One region of the Anaerosoma tenue genome, then DNA from elsewhere that is predicted to be linked to it. Evidence: riboswitches for the same ligand, from Rfam matches in the RefSeq annotation. Region 1 holds a riboswitch; the other holds the start of a gene.
What was found. Region 1 has a riboswitch for cyclic di-GMP ahead of MSB02_RS08200 (cytochrome c3 family protein). Riboswitches for the same ligand answer to the same signal wherever they lie in the genome.
Positions count from the first base shown of each region.

Region 2: another riboswitch for cyclic di-GMP. It lies ahead of MSB02_RS10170 (hypothetical protein); the one in region 1 lies ahead of MSB02_RS08200 (cytochrome c3 family protein).

Region 1 is NZ_JALNTY010000003.1:117,280-120,690, reverse strand. It holds gene MSB02_RS08210 (TolB family protein) at 1-99, shown strand, start outside; gene MSB02_RS08205 (acetoin utilization protein AcuC) at 115-1,263, opposite strand; cyclic di-GMP riboswitch class II at 1,493-1,576, shown strand; gene MSB02_RS08200 (cytochrome c3 family protein) at 1,684-3,024, shown strand.
Region 2 is NZ_JALNTY010000004.1:117,599-121,009, forward strand. It holds gene MSB02_RS10165 (SpaA isopeptide-forming pilin-related protein) at 1-467, shown strand, start outside; gene MSB02_RS10170 (hypothetical protein) at 616-1,212, opposite strand; cyclic di-GMP riboswitch class I at 1,307-1,398, opposite strand; gene MSB02_RS10175 (sortase) at 1,539-2,210, shown strand; gene MSB02_RS10180 (NAD-dependent epimerase/dehydratase family protein) at 2,220-3,161, shown strand; gene MSB02_RS10185 (uracil-DNA glycosylase family protein) at 3,158-3,411, shown strand, end outside.

The DNA of each region.
Region 1 (3,411 bases):
ATCGAGGGGAACGCGATGCAGGGCGAGCCGACATGGCTCGTCTCCGTGATCCTCGGGGACGGTATGCGCCGTGCGCTCGTGGACCTCGGCGTTCGATGACTCGGCTGCCGGTCGTCATCCGGCCATGATGCGTGAGATCACATGGGCGGTGTCGTGCTCGACACGCGCGACCGTGTCGTCGTCCAGGTCGGGACCGGGGTCCTCTCGGAGCCGTGTCGGTGGTTCCCCGCCGAGTGCGCGTACCCGTTCCTGCCATGCAGCGGGGATCTCATCGGACAGGTCAAGGCGCAGGAGCGAGGCGGCGAGCAGCGTCCACACACGGGGCACCACGGTGAGCCAGGAATACCCGCCTCCGCCAAGGGCGACGAGCCGACCGCCGCAGACCCGGTCGGCCAGCGTGCTCAGCCGGGTGAACAGCATCTCGTATCCGGGCACGGTCATGCCGAGCGAGGTGAGCGGGTCGCTCCAATGTGCGTCCGCGCCGTTCTGGGTGACGATCACGTCGGGCGCGAAGGAGCGCACCAGCGGATCCACCACCTTGTCGAAGGCGAGCCGATAACCGTCAGGTCCCGCGTACGGCGGCAGCGGCACGTTGATCGTCGTGCCGAGGCCATCACCTGCTCCGCGCTCTCGATAGGAGCCGGTGCCCGGGAACAGGTACCGGCCGTCCTCGTGGATCGAGGCCACAAGCACCCGCGGCTCGTTGCAGAACGCCTCCTGCACGCCGTCGGCATGGTGGGCGTCGATGTCGATGTAGGCGATACGGAGATCGGGCCGCTCGGATAGAGCGCGTACCATCGCGACGGCGGCGTCGTTGTAGATGCAGAAGCCGGCGGCACGGTCTCGGTGCGCATGGTGTAGCCCGCCCGCTGGCGCGAACGCCCGCACTGAGACACCGGAAAGCACGTGGTCCAATGCGGTACACGTGGCGGCTACCACGCGCGTGGCGGCCTCGTGCATCCCCGCGAACGCCGGGTCGTCCCCGGTGCCGATCCCGTGCCCGACCCGCGCATCCGGGTCGATGGAGGCCCTCTCGACGGCCTCGATGTACGTCTCATCATGCACAAGCGCCAGCGCCTCGCGGTCGATCGCCCGGGGTGGCAGGAGCGAGAACCGTCCCGGCCCAGGGTCGTCGCCGGTGGCGATGAGGCCGTACGCGGCGATCAGATCGAGTGTCAGGGTCACCCGCTCGGGACGGAGCGGGTGCCAGGGCGCGAGGTCGTATGCGCCAAGCAAGGTGTCGTACACGATGACCGGGCGCACGGAGCCTCCTGTCCAGCGGATGGCACGTATGGAAGGACTCGATCGAGGGACCAACGGTTACTTCATATGTCCCCAGATGTGCCGAGCGGCTGAGTGCGGCGTCTGATCGTCACGTGCTGCCGCTCATCAGTGTGAATGGGCATTAATGTGTTGCGTGTCACAACAAGGTTGCGAATCGGTACAAGAGCGTTCATAATTCACAATCGCCCGGTGGATATGGGGGAGTGCCGGGCCGATCCGAAGCGATGAACCGCCATCTGTGATTGGGCGCCTGGATGACGGGGAGCGAGTGGCGCAACCGGCTGATCGTGTTCGGCCGGTTTTTTCATTTCCCGCCCTAGGGGCGGACGGGGGATGCGGCCGGGCCGCCCATGTGGGCTTTTTCGACATGTCGGTGCCGAAGAAGAGGTGGCGATCCGTATGCGTCCTCGTATCATGCCCGTGCTGGTCCTCGCTCTGGTCACTGTCGCACTCGCTGCAGGTGTGGCCATTGCCGAGGAGACCGGTGACACCACGTACTCGAGCGGCTCGGAAGAGTGCTACGTCTGTCACGGCGTGGACGCCGTCAGCGGCGTGCGCGTCGTGGACTTCCGCGTCGGTGCCGTGGACTACACGAGGTGCTCGACCTGCCATGGTGCGATCAACACGAGCCAGCACTGGCACAACCCATCGTTCCTGTTCACGCGCTGCAGCGACTGCCATAGTGGCATGCTGCCGATCATCCGGGATCTGACGCAGCGCTTCACTTCCACGTACATCGATCCGGTCTACGGCACCTTCAAGACGTCCGTTTCCCTCAGCAGTACTCCGCAGACGCTCCATGCGGCGCACTCCGGCGAGGGTTGGGTCAACTCGCTGGTGTTCAAGGTGGGCAGCACCGCCGAATGCCAGAGTTGTCACGCGGCAGCAGCCTGCTCGGCATGCCACTCTGATGCCGTGCCACACGGGGACCACGCGGTCTCCGGCTATCCGGGCGTCAGCTACGTGCAGGCCACCGGGACCGGTACGGTCACCGAGCCCTCCACGTGCGTCAACCCGGCCTGTCACGATCTCGCCAAGGTGGCCGTGGTCGAGTTCATCCCGCAGTGCGCTACGTGCCACTTCACCTTCGAGGAGCATTACGGGGCCGAGCGGCACACCAGTTCCTGGGCGCCGATGTCCGGGTGCAGTGACGACGGGTGCCATGATTCCTCGGGAGACCTCATGACCATCCATGAGGAGCATCGCACCGTCGAGGAGGGCGAGTTCGGGTGTGTGGGTTGCCACGCCAACGCGCTCTATGCCGATGAGATCGCAGCCGGCCTTACCGGTTGCGACGACTGTCACGAGATCCACGGCGATGTGTCCGTGATCCATACGGCCATCGACAGCGCGGGTTGCGTGGATTGCCACGAGACGGGCGACACGCTCGCGCTGCACGTGGCTGCAGACGGCTCTGCCGACTGCGCACTGTGCCACAGGGCGCCCGCCGGACGGATCGACTGGTCCACAGCCACGATCGAGTGCGCGTCGTGCCACGGGGCGCTTCAGCCGGTCGAGACACAGCACTACCCGGTGGACGTTCACGCGTCAGTGCCCTTGAGCAATGGTTGTCCCAACTGCCACTCCATGGACCTCAAGACCGAGCACTTCAAGCCCACCGTCGCCGTTGGCTGCGTGGAGTGTCACGAGACGTATGTGGACTCGTTCACGGCGCCCTGGGACGGCACGTGCGATGCGTGTCACCCTGCGCGGCACCGTGATCGTCCGAGCCGCTGGTAGATGTGCCCGGCCGGGAGCCTGCCCGAGAGGGTAGGGGCTCGGCCGCGACGAGCAGGGGAGTCCGAGGTCCGGGGGGACCCATGGGATCTCGTTGAGGGGCTGAAGGGCCTGCTTGTGCAGGCCCTTCAGCATTCGTGTATACTCGCAGCCTCACAAGCGCAGAGCACGATCGGCGTAGACGGGGAACAGTAGAGGTCAATCCCAGCAATAGAGAGTCGGGGACGGTGGAAACCCGGCGCGGGACGCTTCGAAACCCACCCCAGAGCCACCCGGAAGAACGATCCGGTACCCGGTGCGGACGACCTCCGCAGGGGCTGGACCAAGTAGGACGGGTCGGCGGCATCCGTTACCTGCCGCATGAGTGTGATGGCATCGCCCGATCCGGGC
Region 2 (3,411 bases), on a different contig from region 1:
AGGTGGCCGATCGTGACAGTGCCGCTCCTGGTGCTCTCGTGACATACACTTTGACCTACTGGAACAATGGCGAACTTGCTGCCGAGAACTACACGATCGTCGATGATTTCGACGAGCGGTACGTCACCGTTGTCGATGCCAACGGCGGCGTCGTGTCGGGTGGGAAGATCACCTGGACGATGGCCGGTCCGCTTGCGCTCGAAGACGGTAAGCAGACGCTGACCTACACGGTGCGGATCGACGAGGACATGCCGGATGGCCGGACCAACGTCGACAACGTCGTTGTGATCGATCATCCGCAGGATGCCGATCCCACCAACAACTCCGACGATGAGCGCGTCGTGGTGCGGGTAGGCGAACCGTTCCTGCCGTTCACCGGTACGGAGGCGTGGCTGCTGCTTGCGGCAGCGTTGGCAGCCGGCACGGCCGGTCTGGCGCTCAGGCTTGCACCCCGCAAGACGTCGTAGCGCACACCGGTTGTGAGGGGCCCGGCACTGTCCGACTGCCGGGGCGAGGGGCGCACTCGAGAGGGTGCGCCCCTCTTTGTGCGCATACAACGAGACCCCGGGGAGGGAGGTCCGGGGTCTCGTGTCGCTCCTATGGGGGTGCCGCGTCTTACAGCGCCGGGATGTTCTCGCCCCAGTCGATGACACCGTTGTCACGCCAGTCGAGGATGTGTCCCACCTCGTGGGCGATGATGCGCTCCAGGCTGCTGGTGTGCGTGGGGCTGATCACGATGCGGCCCGACTGGTAGTAGCAGATCGCCTGGTATCCCTTGGCGTCGCCGAAGGTGACGGTCGAGCCGGCGAGGATCGGGTACTTGGAGATGTAGCGGGCCAGGATCGACCGCGCGGTTGCCGTCTCGTCAACGGGAGCGGAGGTGGTGCTGCGGGCGCTTGAGCTCGTGGTGGATGCCGACGAAGTCCGGGTGCTGCTGGTGCGGGCCGCGCTTGTGGCGGCTGGCGCGGGCGCCTCGATCTTCGTGGCCGTGCGTGCGGCGGTGCGAACGCTCTTCGCGAGCGGCTCGACCGAGTCCGCGACGAGTGCCGCTGTGTGCGTTTCGGCACTGAGCCTGTTGCGGAAGACGCCGCCGATGTTGGCTGCGGCGACCGCGTCATCGACCGGTGCGAAGCCTGCGACGAGAACGAGTGCGAGGGCAACGAGCGTGGTCGCCGCTGCGAACCTCATCGTCCGGGTGGTGATGCTGGTCATGGTGGATCGCCCCTTGTTCGAGTTCCTCGCGCACATCGGCCCGACTTCTCCTCAAGGCGCAGAGGTGTCGGGCCGACAACGCGTGGCTCGTACCTTCGGCAATCCGGCTGTCGTGGGAAGCGAGGCTTCCGGTAGACCCGTGATTTTGCGAAGCCGACCTTTCGGCCGACCGTGCCTTTTCGGGAGCGATCCGATGTTCGCTTTTCAATCCTGCCGTACACTTCTCATATCGGCAGCGGTACGGCTGGTCTTTATAGCATATTGTGTCGTTCGTCACAGGATTCTTGTGAGGAACGTCACACCGCTCGAGCGGAGGTCTGCAGAACGTGCGCCTACGGGATCGCTGGATACGCGCAACAGGGAACCTCCTGCTCGGCGTCGCCCTAGGCCTTGGGTCGTACTACGGGCTCACGACCCTCGTCGGCTCCCATGCCCAGGAGGTCCTGCGCGACGAGGCGGCTGCGGTGGCTCCCTACCGGGCCGAGGCGCCCGACAAGGTCCTCGAGGCGCCCGATGGCCCCGCCCTGGACTTCTCTGGGTGGCATGAGGAGGACGAGGCGCACTGGCGGTCGCTCGATGCGGGTGCGGTGTTCGGGAGGATCGTGATCCCGGCGATCGGGTTGGATACCCTCGTGGTGAACGGCGTGAGTACCGCTGACCTGCGAAAAGGTCCCGGATGGATCGACTGGACCGATCTCCCGGGGCCGGAGGGCACCTGCGGCATATCGGGACACCGCACGACCTACGGCGCGCCGTTCGCACGCGTGGATGAGCTCGTGCAGGGTGATACCATCGACCTGTACTCACCGTACCGGCGCTATCGCTATTCTGTGACCGGTACGGTGATAGTGCGTCCGGACCAGATCGAGGTCGTAGCGCCAACGGAGCACCCCTCATTGACGCTCACGGCCTGTCATCCGCCGTACAGCGCACGGTATCGCATAGCGGTACAGGCGGAACTCGTCGAAGTGCGGCGCGTCTCCGGAGATGCGCCATAGGGAGGCAGCATGAGGGTGGTCGTAACGGGAGGCGCCGGATTCATCGGCGGTAATCTGGTCCACGCGCTGCTGGGTGGCGGGGCCGAGGTGACGATCATCGACGACCTCTCAACAGGGTCGATGGACAACGTGCACCCGGCAGCCGCCTTCCGATGCCTGGACGTGCTGTCTCCGGAGGCGGCACAAGCCATCAGCGATGCGCATCCGGACGTGGTGGTCCACCTCGCCGCACAGGTGAGCGTTGCCGCTTCGCTGGCGGATCCGGCGTTCGACCGGGCGGTGAACGTAGATGGGACGCGCGCTGTGGCTGAGGCCGCGGTCGCTGCGGGTGCAAGGCGGGTCCTGTCGGCGTCCTCTGCCGCCGTGTACGGAGAACCGCAGGAGCTGCCGCTCACCGAGACGTCGCCCACTGCGCCTGCTGTGCCGTACGGCGCATCCAAGCTGGAGGCTGAGGGCGTCATCGCGGAGGTGCTGCGACCGGCGGGCGTGGACTTCGCTTCTCTGCGGTTCGCGAACGTCTACGGACCCCGTCAGCGAGCCGAGGGTGAGGGAGGCGTGGTGGCGGAGTTCGCCTCTCGTATGGCGCGCGGTGAGACGCCGGTGATATTCGGCTCGGGCAGCCAGACCAGGGACTTCATCTACGTGGCCGACGTGGTCAACGCGTGTGTCCTGGCTGCGACCCACGAGGGGGTACTCGCCCATCCCGGCGTGAGCGGCCCCGCGTACAACATCTCCACGGGGACGGCGACGTCCGTGAACATGCTGGCCGAGGGGCTGCGGGTGGCCATGCGGTACCCCGGGGCGATCGAGCGGGCGGATGCCCGCGAGGGGGACGTCGAAGAAAGCGTCCTCTCTCCCGCAAAAGCGGCGGATGCCTTCGGCTGGAGCGCAGCGGTGGAACTGCAGGCCGGACTCGCCGCGACCGGGACCTGGTTCATGCAGCAGTCGTGAAGGATCCCGCGGACATCACCGGCGAGGCGAAGCGGCTCGATGCTCTCTTCCGGGCGAAGGCGCAGGCGGAGATAGCTGCTGCCGAGGCCGTTGCAGGCGACAACGGCTCTGTGAGAGGGCAGGGCGACGAACTCGCAGACGTGCTGCTCGTCAAGGGTGAGCCCGGGCCCGGTGACCTCGACGCGGGCCGTGCTCTCGCGGGCGCTGATGGAGAAGCAGCAGGTAAGGCGCTTGACGCGCTCGGAGTGGC